2 regions of the Pseudomonas sp. GWSMS-1 genome follow, and region 1 is predicted to be linked to the other one. Evidence: predicted binding sites of a transcription regulator. Region 1 holds the regulator's gene; the other holds the start of a gene.
The links. Region 1 encodes LexA, which represses DNA repair genes until DNA is damaged. Its sites were predicted from a motif close to CTGTNTNNNNANACAG; they were not measured.
Positions count from the first base shown of each region.

Region 1 (6,719 bases):
GCAAATTCTTCGGCTGTACCAATAGCGAATGTAAGAACACCCGCAAACTGCTGAAAAGCGGTGAAGCGGCGCCGCCGAAAATGGACCCGGTGAAAATGCCGGAGCTCAAGTGCGAGAAGGTCAACGACACTTACATCTTGCGTGACGGTGCCTCTGGTTTGTTCTTGGCCGCTAGCCAGTTTCCAAAGAACCGTGAAACCCGCGCTCCGCTGGTGTTGGAGTTGATTCCACACCGCGATGAAATCGATCCAAAGTATCACTTCCTTTGTGATGCGCCGAAGAAGGACCCTCAAGGTCGTGCTGCGGTGATTCGTTTCAGTCGCAAAACCAAGGAGCAGTACGTGCAGACCGAGGTCGATGGCAAGCCGACCGGCTGGCGTGCATTCTTCGATGGTGGTAAGTGGAAAGTCGAAGATAAGAGCTGATCTAGCTGTACGCGCGCTCGCCGTGGGCGAGTGCGCGTATGCTTATCCAATCCGTAATGGAGGGCGCCGCAATGGCTAATGAGCTCTATACCCGTACTAATCAGAAAATCTTCTATGCAGGCCTGGCGCTAGACTCCTGGCGTAACGCCGAGCAAGCCCAGAGCATGAATGCGCTGGCTTTGATCCAGGCTGAGCGTGAAGCTGCGCTGTTTCATCTTTATGGGGCCCTGCTAGGGCTGTGCCATGAGATTGCTGGCTATTACCGCTTGCCTGATAGTTCCGCTCCGCAGGCTGAGCGCTTTCTCACGCCGGCTGTGTTGCAAGCCGCGCCGAGCCAGGAGCTGGGCGAGTTGGTTGAGTTGGCGCAATCAGCTGATAGCTGGGTTGCTGAGTTGCTGAAAGCGTATGCCGCGCTATTTCAGCCGCCTCAAGCGGGTAAGAAGGTCAAAGTAGACCCTGGTACGCCGCTGATAACGGCGGTTAGCTTGGATGATGAAGTCGAGCCCCTGACTCATCAGGCGCTGGAGGCGTGGCGGCAACAATTGAAAGCTCTGGCGCAGCGCTTTCGCGAAACATTGAGCGAATGGTGACAGGCTGATTTGCCCGGTGGGCTAGGGCGGGCTCAGGTCGGCTGTTACAATGCCGGTCTTTCGTGGAGAGCTAACCCAATGCCTACATCCTTCCTGGAAATTGTCGAACTGCCTGACGGACGCATTGCGCTGCGCCGTGCAGAGGATGAAGAATCGTTGGTCGTGCTGGATTTTTCTGCCGACGCCAAAGCGTTTCTGCAGGGGCAGCATGTTGAAGTGGCCAAAGCCATGCTCAATGTTGGTGTGCAAATGGCTGGGCGCTTAGCTGAAAATAACTTTCAGCATGAAGAAGGGCCGCGGGTACTGCATTGAAAGTAGGGCTTTTTCAGCGCTGACTTAGCGTGCTCTGTCAGTTGCAGGTGGCCCTTTTAGCAAGGACCTAGTGGCTAAACATGCACATTCCTTGTGCGTTGCACTGGTCGATCATCCCAGGCTGATATTTAGGCTCTGTGCCTTACCTTGGTGGGCCGCCTGAACAAGGCGTTGGCGTGCCTGGCGCTCAAGAGGGTGAAGCCAACTGACGACGGTATGGCTCCGGCCTAGCTTCAAGGCCTGTTGGGCCAGCTCTAATGGACTTTGCTCTCCGCGTGGGTGGAGCAGCAGGATGCGTTCGCGGTTAAGGCCTGCCTCACGTAGCCACGCTTGGGTCAAGCTTGATGGTGGGGCGATCAGGGTCAACCAGCGTTCGTCATGGTTCTCGCTGAGTTGGCGCAATACCGGTGCGAGTAAATTTAGGCAGTGTCCTGCTGCGCCGCGCAACGACAGTTCACTGAATGCTTCGCCCTCATCATCCTGCCAAGGCAGTTCGCCGCTCTCGGCAAACAAGGGTGGCGTGGTTGAGGCTAGAAAAGCATCGAACAGCGGTAGTTGTGTACGGTTCAGTGATTGTGGGAACTGCATAGATCCTCCACTCGCAGGTGTTAGCAAATTGCCTGCATTGTCGGTACTGCGTTAGAAAGGCCTCACTTGTCGCTTCACCGGCGGATAACGCCGACGCTCAGGCCTTCAATAATCAGATCCTGTTCTGCCAGATCCACTTCGATTGGCTCGAACTCCGGGTTTTCGGCAATCAGCCAGACTTTGTTGCCTTCACGCTTGAAGCGTTTGACCGTAACTTCATCATCGAGGCGTGCCACGACTACCTGGCCATTACGCACTTCACGGGTCGTGTGTACGGCCAGTAGGTCACCATCGAGGATGCCGATATCCTTCATGCTCATGCCGCGTACGCGCAGCAGATAATCGGCTTTGGGATGGAAAAATTCTGGGTTAATGCGGCACGATTCTTCAATGTGTTGCTGCGCGAGGATGGGTGCGCCGGCGGCTACACGGCCGATTACCGGCAAGCCTGGCTCTTCCTCAGCATTGGGTTCAAAGCCTGGGATGCGAATGCCCCGCGAAGCCCCGGGGGTCATTTCGATGGCGCCTTTGCGGGCAAGCGCCTTGAGGTGTTCTTCCGCTGCGTTGGGTGATTTGAAACCCAGTTTTAAGGCAATTTCTGCGCGGGTGGGCGGGTAGCCGTTGTCTTCAAGACATTGCTTGATGAAGGCGAGAATTTCAGCTTGGCGCGGCGTCAGTTTAAGCATGATCGACTCTGTCTTTTTGTACAGTGACTGGGATTATATACAGTGATTGCAGGTTGGCAATCCTTACGTTCTGATCTGTACTTTATTCATCCCTATATCGTCACTCGCGTGGCGCTACTATTCAGGTGTTACAGGGTGGCTAGCCAGGGTCGGGATTCGGGGTTGCTGGGCGATGTGTGACCAGTCGGCCACAAGATGGTCGGCCCCGCTTGACAAGGCGGGTAGGTGAAACGTATGTTTCAAACAAGTGTTTGTTCAGATGAAAAAGTCATGGCGCAGTCGGAAACCGTTGAACGCATTCTCGATGCGGCAGAGCAGCTTTTTGCGGAGAAGGGTTTCGCAGAAACGTCTCTGCGTTTGATCACCAGTAAGGCTGGGGTGAACTTGGCCGCGGTGAACTATCACTTCGGCTCGAAGAAAGCCCTGATTCAGGCGGTTTTTTCACGCTTCCTTGGGCCTTTCTGCGCAAGCCTGGAGCGCGAGCTGGATCGTCGTCAGGCTAAGCCCGATGCCAAGGTCAGTCTAGAAGAGCTGCTTGAGCTGTTGGTCGAGCAGGCGCTGGCCGTCAAGCCGCGCAGTGGTAACGATCTTTCAATATTTATGCGTTTGCTTGGTTTGGCGTTTAGTCAAAGTCAGGGGCATCTGCGTAAGTATCTGGAAGAGGTGTATGGCAAGGTCTTCCGTCGTTATATGCAGCTGGTGCATGAAGCCGCTCCGCGCATTCCGCCATTGGAACTGTTTTGGCGCGTGCACTTTATGCTTGGCGCGGCAGCGTTCAGCATGTCCGGGATCAAAGCCTTGCGGGCCATGTCGGAAACTGATTTTGGGGTTAATACCTCGATTGAGCAGGTCATGCGCTTGATGGTGCCATTTCTGGCTGCCGGCATGCGTTCGGAAACCGGCTTGACCGATGAGGCACTGGCCAGCGCCCAGCTTAAACCGCGCACCAAGACTCCCGCGGTCCCCAGCAAAGTTTGACCTCGGCGGGTGGGCTTGGTGGATGCTATCCGCTAAGCTAGCCGCCCATGGTAGCTCTCGATTTTCTGCATATTTCCCTCGCCGATCAGTGCCTGTATGGCTTTGCCAATGGGCAGCTGCACCTGCGCCTGAGTGTTTCCACCGCGCTCAATGGCGCAGGTGAGCGCAATGGTTCCGGCTGTACGCCTCGCGGCTTGCACCGGGTACGGGCGAAGATTGGTGCTGGCTTGCCCAGTGGTGCCGTGTTGCGCGGGCGCCGCTGGACGGGCGAGGTCTGGTCGCCTGAGTTACATGTTCAATTCGCCGGTCGTGACTGGATTCTCACGCGCATTTTCTGGCTCAGCGGCTGTGAGCCTGGGCGCAATCGGTTGGGCGCTGTCGATACTTTTCGCCGCTATATCTACATACACGGTACGCCGGACAGCGAGCCCATGGGTGTAGCGTTGTCCCATGGCTGTGTGCGCATGCGTAACAGTGATTTGCTGACGCTGTTTGCGCGGGTGCCGGCCGGCTGTGCGGTTCAGATTGACGAGGCGGCTTGCCCCGATTGGGCGACCGCGCCTCTTATTTAAGGATGACTTGTGAGTTCACCCATGCACGGTTCATTAATGCTGGATATCGCCGGCACCTGGCTGACGGCTGAGGATCGACAGCTCCTGCGCCAGCCGCAGGTAGCAGGGTTGATTCTGTTCGCGCGCAACATCGAAGATCCGCGTCAGGTGCGCGAACTGTCTGCGGCTATTCGCGCTGTGCGACCTGATTTGTTGTTGGCGGTCGATCAAGAAGGCGGCCGCGTGCAGCGTCTGCGTCAGGGGTTTGTGCGCTTGCCGGCCATGCGTGCGCTGGCCGATAAAGATAATGCCGAGCACTTGGCTGAGCAGTGTGGCTGGGTGATGGCCACTGAAGTGCTGGCTGCTGGCTTGGACCTGAGTTTTGCGCCGGTGCTGGATCTCGATCATCAGCGCAGTGCGGTGGTTGGCAGTCGTGCTTTTGAAGGTGATGCGCAGCGCGCAACACAGCTTGCCGGCGCGTTTATCCGCGGCATGAATGCTGCCGGTATGGCTGCTTGCGGCAAGCATTTCCCTGGGCATGGTTGGGCTGAGGCGGATTCTCACGTGGCTATTCCGGTCGATGAGCGCAGCCTGGATGACATTCGAGCCAAGGACCTGCTGCCGTTTCGTCAATTAAGTCAGCAGCTGGCAGCGGTAATGCCCGCTCATGTCATCTATCCGCAGGTGGATGACAGCCCGGCCGGCTTCTCGCGGCGCTGGTTGCAGGACATTCTGCGCGGTGAGTTAGGTTTTGAGGGCGTGATCTTCAGTGACGATCTTTCCATGGCCGGCGCCCATGTAGTGGGTGACGCGGCGTGCCGTATCGAGGCGGCGCTGTCGGCGGGGTGTGACATGGGTTTGGTGTGCAATGACCGGGCAGCAGCCGAGCTGGCTTTAGCTGCCTTGCAGCGGCTCAATGTTCTACCGCCCACGGGGCTTGCGCGCATGCGTCGCAGGGCTTTCCCAGGTGTTGAATATCGGCAGGATCCGCGTTGGCTTGCTGCGCTTGGCAGTTTGCGTGATGCGCAATTAATCGACTGAGGACGAATGGATGACGGTTTACGCGATTATCGGTGGCACCGGCCTGACCAAGTTGGACGGTTTGACCATTAAGGCCGCGCTGCACATTGATACGCCTTATGGCGCGCCTTCTGCTGCGGTGCTGAGGGGCGATTATGCTGGGCGTGAGGTGTTGTTCCTGGCGCGTCATGGGCACCCACACCGTATCCCGCCGCATCAGGTGAATTACCGCGCCAACCTCTGGGCGTTACGTGAGGCGGGTGCCAAGGCGGTGATTGCAGTGAATGCAGTGGGGGGATTCATACGGCCATGGGGACCGGACACTTCTGCTTACCACATCAAATCATCGATTACAGCTACGGCCGTGAGCACACCTATTTTGAGGGTGAGCTGGAGCATGTTACCCACGTTGATTTCAGCCATCCCTACGATGCAGGGCTACGCAGCAAGCTGAGCAATGCGCTGACCGCCGAGCACTGCGCATTTAGCAGCCATGGTGTTTACGGCTGTACTCAGGGGCCGCGCCTGGAAACGGTGGCTGAAATCGCACGGATGGAGCGTGATGGCTGCGATATTGTCGGTATGACCGGGATGCCAGAAGCCGTATTGGCGCGTGAGCTGGCGTTGCCCTATGCCTGCTTGGCGCTGGTGGTGAACCCGGCTGCTGGCAAGTCACGCGCCCTGATCACCATGGCGGAAATTGAGCGTGCGCTGGACGAAGGCATGGATACGGTTAAGGCTGTATTGGCGCGCGTGCTAAGCAGTTGAGTCCGTGTTGATGCAGGTAGAAAGGGTCGCGCGATGCGGCCCTTTTTTATGTTGGGGTTTTACAGCGGGCTGACACGAATCAGCAGGCCTGTGCTGCCGTTATCGACAAAGGTCAGTTCAGCGCTTTTCAGGCGGCTGCTTTGTTTGATGCGTTCGCTGTCGCTAAGGCTGCCGTTGGCATCGAGCTGGTTTATCCATATGTCGCTCTGCAGTTCAATCAGGCGACCGGCCTTAAGCTCGAGGGTGCCTTCGACGGGGTAGTGGCCGAACTGCTCGTTGCCGGTGCTGATGGCTACATGGCTGCTTGAGTCGCCCAGGCTCATTGACCAGGCTTGGTGCAGTAAGACTTGATAGCCATTGGCGGGGTTTAGCTTGCTGGCTTCGGCATTCAGTGCGGTGTCGCGGCTGTTGCTGCCATCCACCGGCAGCGCGTTTTGTGCCCAGTTGTCGGGCGGCAGCTGGCCGGCAGAAATCGCTTCGCCTGCTTGGCGAAATACGATCACTTCAACCTGGTACAGGTTTTCGGCTAAGGCGCTTGTGCTGCTGAGCATGCATAGCAGAATAAGCGGCAGCAGAGCGAGGGTGCGGAGGGCGCGCATGGGTCGGTCCTTTAAGTAGAAGGGGTCAGGCGCTCGAACAGCGCTTCCAAGGTGTTGAATCGTTCTTCCGGGCGCTCCATGGGCACCTGGAATTTAAACAGCGTTGCACCTTCGAATTTGTAACGGTTGGGTGCGCCTTGGATTAGCTTGATTAGGGTCAGTGGGTCGACGCAGGTGTCGGCGGCAAACTCGATGCGGCCAC
Region 1 is NZ_JBMHHV010000005.1:2,273,225-2,279,943, reverse strand. Features, by position in the region: gene topA (type I DNA topoisomerase) at 1-425, shown strand, start outside; gene ACEPAJ_RS14345 (DUF6586 family protein) at 497-1,015, shown strand; gene ACEPAJ_RS14340 (hypothetical protein) at 1,094-1,327, shown strand; gene sulA (SOS-induced cell division inhibitor SulA) at 1,439-1,915, opposite strand; gene lexA (transcriptional repressor LexA) at 1,990-2,601, opposite strand; gene ACEPAJ_RS14325 (TetR/AcrR family transcriptional regulator) at 2,872-3,579, shown strand; gene ACEPAJ_RS14320 (L,D-transpeptidase family protein) at 3,627-4,151, shown strand; gene nagZ (beta-N-acetylhexosaminidase) at 4,173-5,171, shown strand; partial or broken gene ACEPAJ_RS14310 (S-methyl-5'-thioinosine phosphorylase) at 5,182-5,918, shown strand; gene ACEPAJ_RS14305 (CsiV family protein) at 5,978-6,517, opposite strand; gene mfd (transcription-repair coupling factor) at 6,529-6,719, opposite strand, start outside.

Region 2 (6,719 bases), on a different contig from region 1:
AGATGGCGAGGCACAAAAAAGCCCGGACATGTCCGGGCTTTTTATCAGCGCATTATTACTGCGGTGTGCTGTCCAGGGGTTCTGGTGTCGGCACTGGGACGACTTTTACATCGTCTACTTCACGCTGAATCTGCTCGAGCAGCGAGCCGGGTGCAGGCTTCTCTTCTGTTCGAGTTGGCTGCGCCGCCTGCGGCGTGGTAACACCACTGCTTTCGCCGAGGATTGCCTGGTCGCGGCTCACGCCTGGCATAAAGTCGCCCGACAGGCCGACCAGTTGGTCCTCAGCACTGAAGTTCACACTCACACGCTCTTGCAAGCGCTGACCGCCACCTGGCTGGATGCTGTACAGGTAATCCCAGCGGTTGGCGTGGAAGGTGTCGGTGAGCAAGGGGTTGCCCATGATAAACCGCACTTGCTTGCGGGTCATTCCCGGGCGCAACTGGTCTATCATGTCCTGCGTGACGACATTGCCCTGTTGGATGTCGATTTTGTAAACCCCGGGGAATGAACAACCGGCGAGTGCGAGTAGCCCCGTAAGGGAGAGGCTGGTCAGCAGGAGTTTGGTCTTTTGCATCGGTGGGCGACTTCCACTATCTTGGCTGGGCAATATAAACCCGGATCATACCCGCAATAAAGGAAGCTGCGAAGCCGCTTCCGTGAGAAAGCAGACCATGGTTGAAAATAGCGAACTACGCAAGGCTGGCCTGAAAGTGACCCTGCCACGGGTCAAGATACTACAAATGCTCGACTCTGCCGGCCAGCGTCACATGAGTGCCGAAGACGTATATAAGGCTTTAATGGAGGCTGGTGACGACGTAGGTTTGGCGACTGTCTACCGCGTACTGACTCAGTTTGAAGCCGCAGGCCTGGTGGTTCGCCATAATTTTGATGGCGGTCATGCGGTCTTCGAATTGGCGGACAGCGGGCATCACGACCATATGGTGTGTGTCGATTCTGGTGAAGTGATTGAGTTCTTTGATGCGGAGATCGAAAAACGCCAGAAAGAAATCGTCAAAGAGCACGGCTTTGAACTGGTTGATCATAATCTTGTGTTGTACGTGCGCAAGAAAAGCTGATCAGCCTGTTTGTATGCCAAAGGCGACCCTCGGGTCGCCTTTGTGCTTTCTAACGTTCTGGTGCGGCTGAATCAGGCTTGGGCGCTACCGACCATTTGCCGTGCGTGGGCCAGGGATTCTTCGGTTAGGTCTACGCCGCCGAGCATGCGGGCGATTTCCTCGACGCGCTGAACCGGGCTGAGCTTGCTCACCGCGGTGCGCGTGGCATCGCTTTCGCGGACCTTGTGAACAAACAGGTGCTGATGCCCCTGCGCTGCGACCTGCGGCAGGTGAGTCACGGTGAGCACCTGGCCACGTTCGCCGAGCTTGCGCAGTAGTTGTCCGACCACTTCTGCGGTAGGGCCGCCGATGCCGACGTCGACTTCATCGAATACCAAGGTTGGTACCCGTGAGGTTTGCGCGGTGATCACCTGGATCGCCAGGCTGATGCGCGACAGTTCGCCGCCCGAGGCCACTTTGGCCAGGGCTTTGAGCGGCTGGCCGGGGTTAGCGCTGACCAGAAACTCCAGCTGCTCCAAGCCATTGGGGTGTGGCTCATTGTTGCTGTTAGCGCTCAGCTTGATGGTGAAGCGCCCGCCGGGCATGCCGAGGGTTTGCATCTCCACTTCTACCGCGCTGGCCAGTTGGCCAGCGGCGTTATTGCGCAGTGTGCTGAGTTCTGTTGCTTTTTCCTGGTAATGCCGTTCGAAGGCTGTCAGCTCCTCGCTGAGACGCTCGGCCGCCTGGTCGTCAGCGTTGAGGCTTTCCAGTTCTTCGAATAATTGTTGCTGCATCGCCCCCAGTTCAGTTGGCTGGATACGGTGCTTGCGTGCCAGGGTGTAGATCGCATCCAGGCGCTCTTCCATCTGTTGCAGGCGCTCGGGGTCGGCATCGAAGTGGTCGAGAAAGCGGTTCAGCTCGCCGACGGCTTCTTCAACTTGGATCTGTGCGCTGGCCAGTAGGTTGGTCGCTTCGCTCAGCGCTCCGGGCTGGCCCTGGAAGTTGCCAAGGCGGTTGAGGCTGTTGGTGAGGGCGGACAGGACGTTGCCTGCATCATTCTCGCTGCATTGTTCAATCACCAGGCGACAGGCGCTGAGTAGGCTTTCGGCATTGGTCAGGTTCTTGTGTTCCTGCTCCAGTTGCTCAAGTTCATCTTCGCCGAGGGCCAGATTATCCAGCTCTTCGAGCTGGTAGCTGAGCAGCTGGTGGCGAGCGCGCTGCTCGTCGCCGAGGCTGGAAATCCGTTGCAGTTCATTCTTGGTTTGTTTCCAGCGTTGCGCGGCCAGTTGCACCTGGCGCGCCAGCTCCTGGCTGCCAGCGTATTCATCGAGCAGCCGGCGGTGGGTCTCGGGTTTGAGCAGCGACTGGTGTTCATGTTGGCTGTGGATGTCGATCAGCAGCTCGCCGAGCGCCTTAAGGTCGCCTTGAGGGCTGGGGGCGCCGTTGATATAGCCGCGCGAACGGCCTTCGGCAGTAATGACCCGGCGCAGGATGCACGGGCCGTCGTTGTCCAGGTCGCGTTCGGCGAGCCAGGTGCGGGCTTCGGGGATGTCGCTCAGGTCGAAGCTGGCGAGGATATCGGCCTTGTCCGCGCCAGGGCGCACCACGCCGCTGTCGGCGCGATCACCTAAGGTCAGGCCGAGGGCGTCGAGCATGATCGACTTGCCAGCGCCGGTTTCGCCGCTGATTACGCTCATGCCGGCATCCAGTTCTAGATCAAGGTGTTCGACAATGGCGTAGTTGTTTACGGACAGGTGCACCAGCATGGCGAGGGCCTCCCAAGTTCATGTCTGGTTATTTATACAGTGTTTTTTTGTGGGCTGACAATCCGTCTTTCATCCTTGAAACGATAATTTTTGACCCCATATAACCGCCAGGCACGTGAGTTAAGGCTCGCGTCAGAATTCAAAAGGAGAGACGCATGGCTGACGAACAGACCCTGGATACGCAGAACCCTGATCTACAGACAGCTGCTGAGGCCGCTGCGGGTGATGATCTGGTTGCTCGCGTGCACGCGCTGGAAGAGCAACTGGCCGCTGCGCAGGATCAGTCGCTGCGCATGGCCGCCGATCTGCAGAACGTGCGCCGTCGCGCGGAGCAAGATGTAGAGAAAGCGCATAAGTTTGCGCTGGAAAAATTCGCCAACGACTTGTTGCCGGTGGTGGATAGCCTGGAGCGCGGCCTTGAGCTGTCGAATCCAGATGATGAAGCGATCAAAGCGGTGCGTGAGGGCATGGAGCTGACGCTCAAGTTGTTCCTCGACACCCTTAAGCGCTTCCAGTTGGAAGTCATTGATCCTCATGGTGCACCGTTCAACCCTGAGCACCATCAGGCAATGGCAATGCAGGAAAGCACCAATGTTGAGCCCAATAGCGTGCTCAAGGTGTTCCAGAAGGGCTTCATGCTCAATGGCCGTTTGCTGCGCCCCGCCATGGTGGTGGTCAGCAAGGCGCCGGCAGAAGTGCCGCCATCGATTGATGAGCAGGCTTGAAATTCATCGAGCTGCCCCATTTAACAGTCAAGCGTTTTAGTTCTACCGCCGTTGGCAATTAACCAGCGGCGGAAATATCAAAATTTCGGGAGAATGAATATGGGCAAAATTATCGGTATTGACCTGGGGACAACCAACTCCTGCGTCTCTGTTCTGGAAAACGGCAAAGCCAAAGTTATTGAAAACGCCGAAGGCACGCGTACTACGCCATCGATCATCGCCTATGCCAACGATGGCGAAATCCTCGTAGGCCAGTCGGCTAAGCGTCAGGCTGTGACCAATCCGCATAACACGCTGTACGCGGTTAAGCGTCTGATCGGTCGTCGTTTCGACGAAGAAGTTGTGCAGAAAGACATCCAGATGGTCCCTTACAAGATCGTCAAGGCGGACAACAATGACGCCTGGGTTGAAGTGAACGGCCAGAAAATGGCGCCGCCACAAATCTCGGCTGAAATTCTGAAGAAAATGAAGAAGACCGCCGAAGACTACCTCGGCGAGCCAGTGACCGAGGCGGTGATCACTGTTCCTGCTTACTTCAACGACAGTCAGCGTCAGGCCACTAAAGACGCCGGCCGTATTGCCGGTCTGGACGTTAAGCGGATCATCAACGAACCGACCGCTGCGGCCCTGGCTTACGGTATGGACAAGGCTAAAGGCGATCACACCGTGATCGTTTATGACCTGGGTGGCGGTACCTTCGACGTTTCCGTGATCGAAATCGCGGAAGTTGATGGCGAGCACCAGTTCGAAGTGCTGGCTACCAACGGTGATACCTTCCTCGGCGGTGAAGACTTTGACATTCGTCTGATCGATTACCTGGTTGACGAGTTCAAGAAAGAAACCGGCATGAACCTTAAGGGTGATCCGTTGGCGATGCAGCGCCTGAAAGAAGCTGCCGAGAAAGCCAAGATCGAACTGTCCTCGAGCCAGTCGACCGACGTTAACCTGCCCTACATCACGGCAGATGCCAGCGGTCCTAAGCACCTCAACGTGAAGATATCCCGCGCCAAGCTGGAATCTTTGGTTGAAGATTTGGTGCAGCGCACCATCGAGCCTTGCCGCATTGCGTTGAAAGACGCCGGTATCGACGTTGGCGCGATCAACGACGTGATTCTGGTCGGTGGTCAGACCCGTATGCCGTTGGTGCAGAAGCTGGTAACCGAATTCTTCGGTAAAGAAGCACGTAAGGATGTGAATCCGGACGAAGCCGTTGCCATGGGTGCTGCTATCCAGGGCGCTGTATTGGCCGGTGACGTGAAAGACGTGTTGCTGCTCGACGTATCGCCGCTGACCCTGGGTATCGAAACCATGGGTGGCGTGATGACCGCGCTGATCGAGAAGAACACCACCATCCCGACTAAGAAGTCGCAGGTGTTCTCGACTGCCGACGACAATCAGGGCGCGGTGACCATTCACGTGTTGCAGGGTGAGCGTAAGCAGGCCAGCGGTAACAAGTCGCTGGGCAAGTTTGACTTGGCCGAGATTCCGCCAGCGCCACGTGGCGTGCCGCAGATCGAAGTGACCTTCGATATTGACGCCAACGGCATTCTGCATGTCGGCGCCAAAGACAAGGCCACTGGCAAGACTCAGTCCATCGTGATCAAGGCCAACTCCGGTCTGTCCGAGGAAGAAATCGAGCAGATGGTGCGTGACGCTGAAGCTAACGCTGAAGAAGACCGCAAGTTCGAAGAGCTGGCCAGTGCCCGCAACCAAGGCGATCAGCTGGTGCACGCCACCCGTAAGATGATCACCGAGGCTGGCGATAAGGCGACTGCCGACGAGAAGGCTGCAATCGAAGCGGCGCTGAGCGCACTGGAAGTCGCGGTGAAAGGCGACGACAAAGCTGAAATCGAAGCCAAGATGACCGCGCTGTCCGAAGTGACCGCTCCGTTGGCGCAAAAGATGTACGCCGAGCAACCGCAGCCAGGCGCTGCTGAGCAAGGTGCCGAACAAGCCAAAGACGCCGGTGACGACGTGGTTGATGCTGAGTTCGAAGAAGTCAAAGACAACAAGTAAGCGCAAGCTTATGCCGCTTTGGCCGGGTGTGACGCGAGTTGCGCCCGGCATGATTCGCCGCGCGGGAGCTTGCTCCCGCGTTGGCGTGTCTGGAGTAGACGATTTTAAGGTGTTGAAGACTTATGGCTAAACGTGACTTTTACGAGGTGCTCGGTGTTGAGCGCGGTGCCAGCGAGGCGGAGCTGAAAAAAGCTTACCGTCGCCTGGCCATGAAGCATCACCCGGATCGCAATCCCGACGACAAGGCCTCGGAAGAGAAGTTTAAGGAAGCCAACGAGGCTTACGAAGTACTCTCCGATGCCGCCAAGCGTTCGGCGTACGATCAATACGGCCATGCCGGCGTTGACCCGCAGATGGGTGGCGGTGGCGGCCCGGGTGGCGCGAACTTCTCCGATATCTTCGGTGATGTGTTCAGTGACTTCTTCGGTGGCGGCGGTGGTCGTGGCGGTGGTCGCGGTGGCGCCCAACGCGGCAGTGATCTGCGTTACACCCTGGAGCTGGACCTGGAAGAAGCGGTGCGTGGCACCACAGTGACCATTCGTGTGCCGACCCTGGTCAATTGCAAGCCGTGCGATGGCTCTGGGGCGAAGAAGGGCACCACGCCCGTAACCTGTACCACCTGTGGCGGTATTGGTCAGGTGCGCATGCAGCAGGGCTTCTTCTCGGTGCAGCAGACCTGCCCGCGCTGTCATGGCCAGGGCAAGATGATCACCGATCCGTGCGGTTCATGCCACGGTCAGGGTCGCGTGGAAGAGCACAAGACCCTGTCGGTGAAAGTGCCGGCTGGTGTTGATACAGGCGACCGCATCCGTCTTACGGGTGAAGGTGAGGCAGGCGCCATGGGTGGCCCGGCGGGCGATCTGTACGTGGTGGTGAATGTGCGCGAGCACGCGATCTTCCAGCGTGACGGCAAGCACCTGTACTGCGAAGTGCCAATCAGCTTTGCGGATGCCGCCTTGGGTGGTGAGCTTGAAGTGCCAACCCTGGATGGTCGGGTCAAGCTGAAGATTCCGGAAGGCACGCAGACCGGCAAGATGTTCCGTCTGCGCGGTAAAGGTGTAGCGCCGGTGCGTGGCGGTGGTGCGGGAGACTTGATGTGCAAGGTGGCGGTCGAAACGCCAGTCAAGCTCGACAAGCGTCAGCGTGAGTTGCTTGAT
Region 2 is NZ_JBMHHV010000003.1:85,472-92,190, forward strand. Features, by position in the region: gene ACEPAJ_RS01295 (outer membrane protein assembly factor BamE) at 56-574, opposite strand; gene fur (ferric iron uptake transcriptional regulator) at 672-1,076, shown strand; gene recN (DNA repair protein RecN) at 1,148-2,821, opposite strand; gene grpE (nucleotide exchange factor GrpE) at 2,977-3,546, shown strand; gene dnaK (molecular chaperone DnaK) at 3,646-5,562, shown strand; gene dnaJ (molecular chaperone DnaJ) at 5,685-6,719, shown strand, end outside.
Region 2: recN (DNA repair protein RecN) is a predicted target of LexA. The motif match lies at 2,846-2,861, and genes of this name have one in related genera.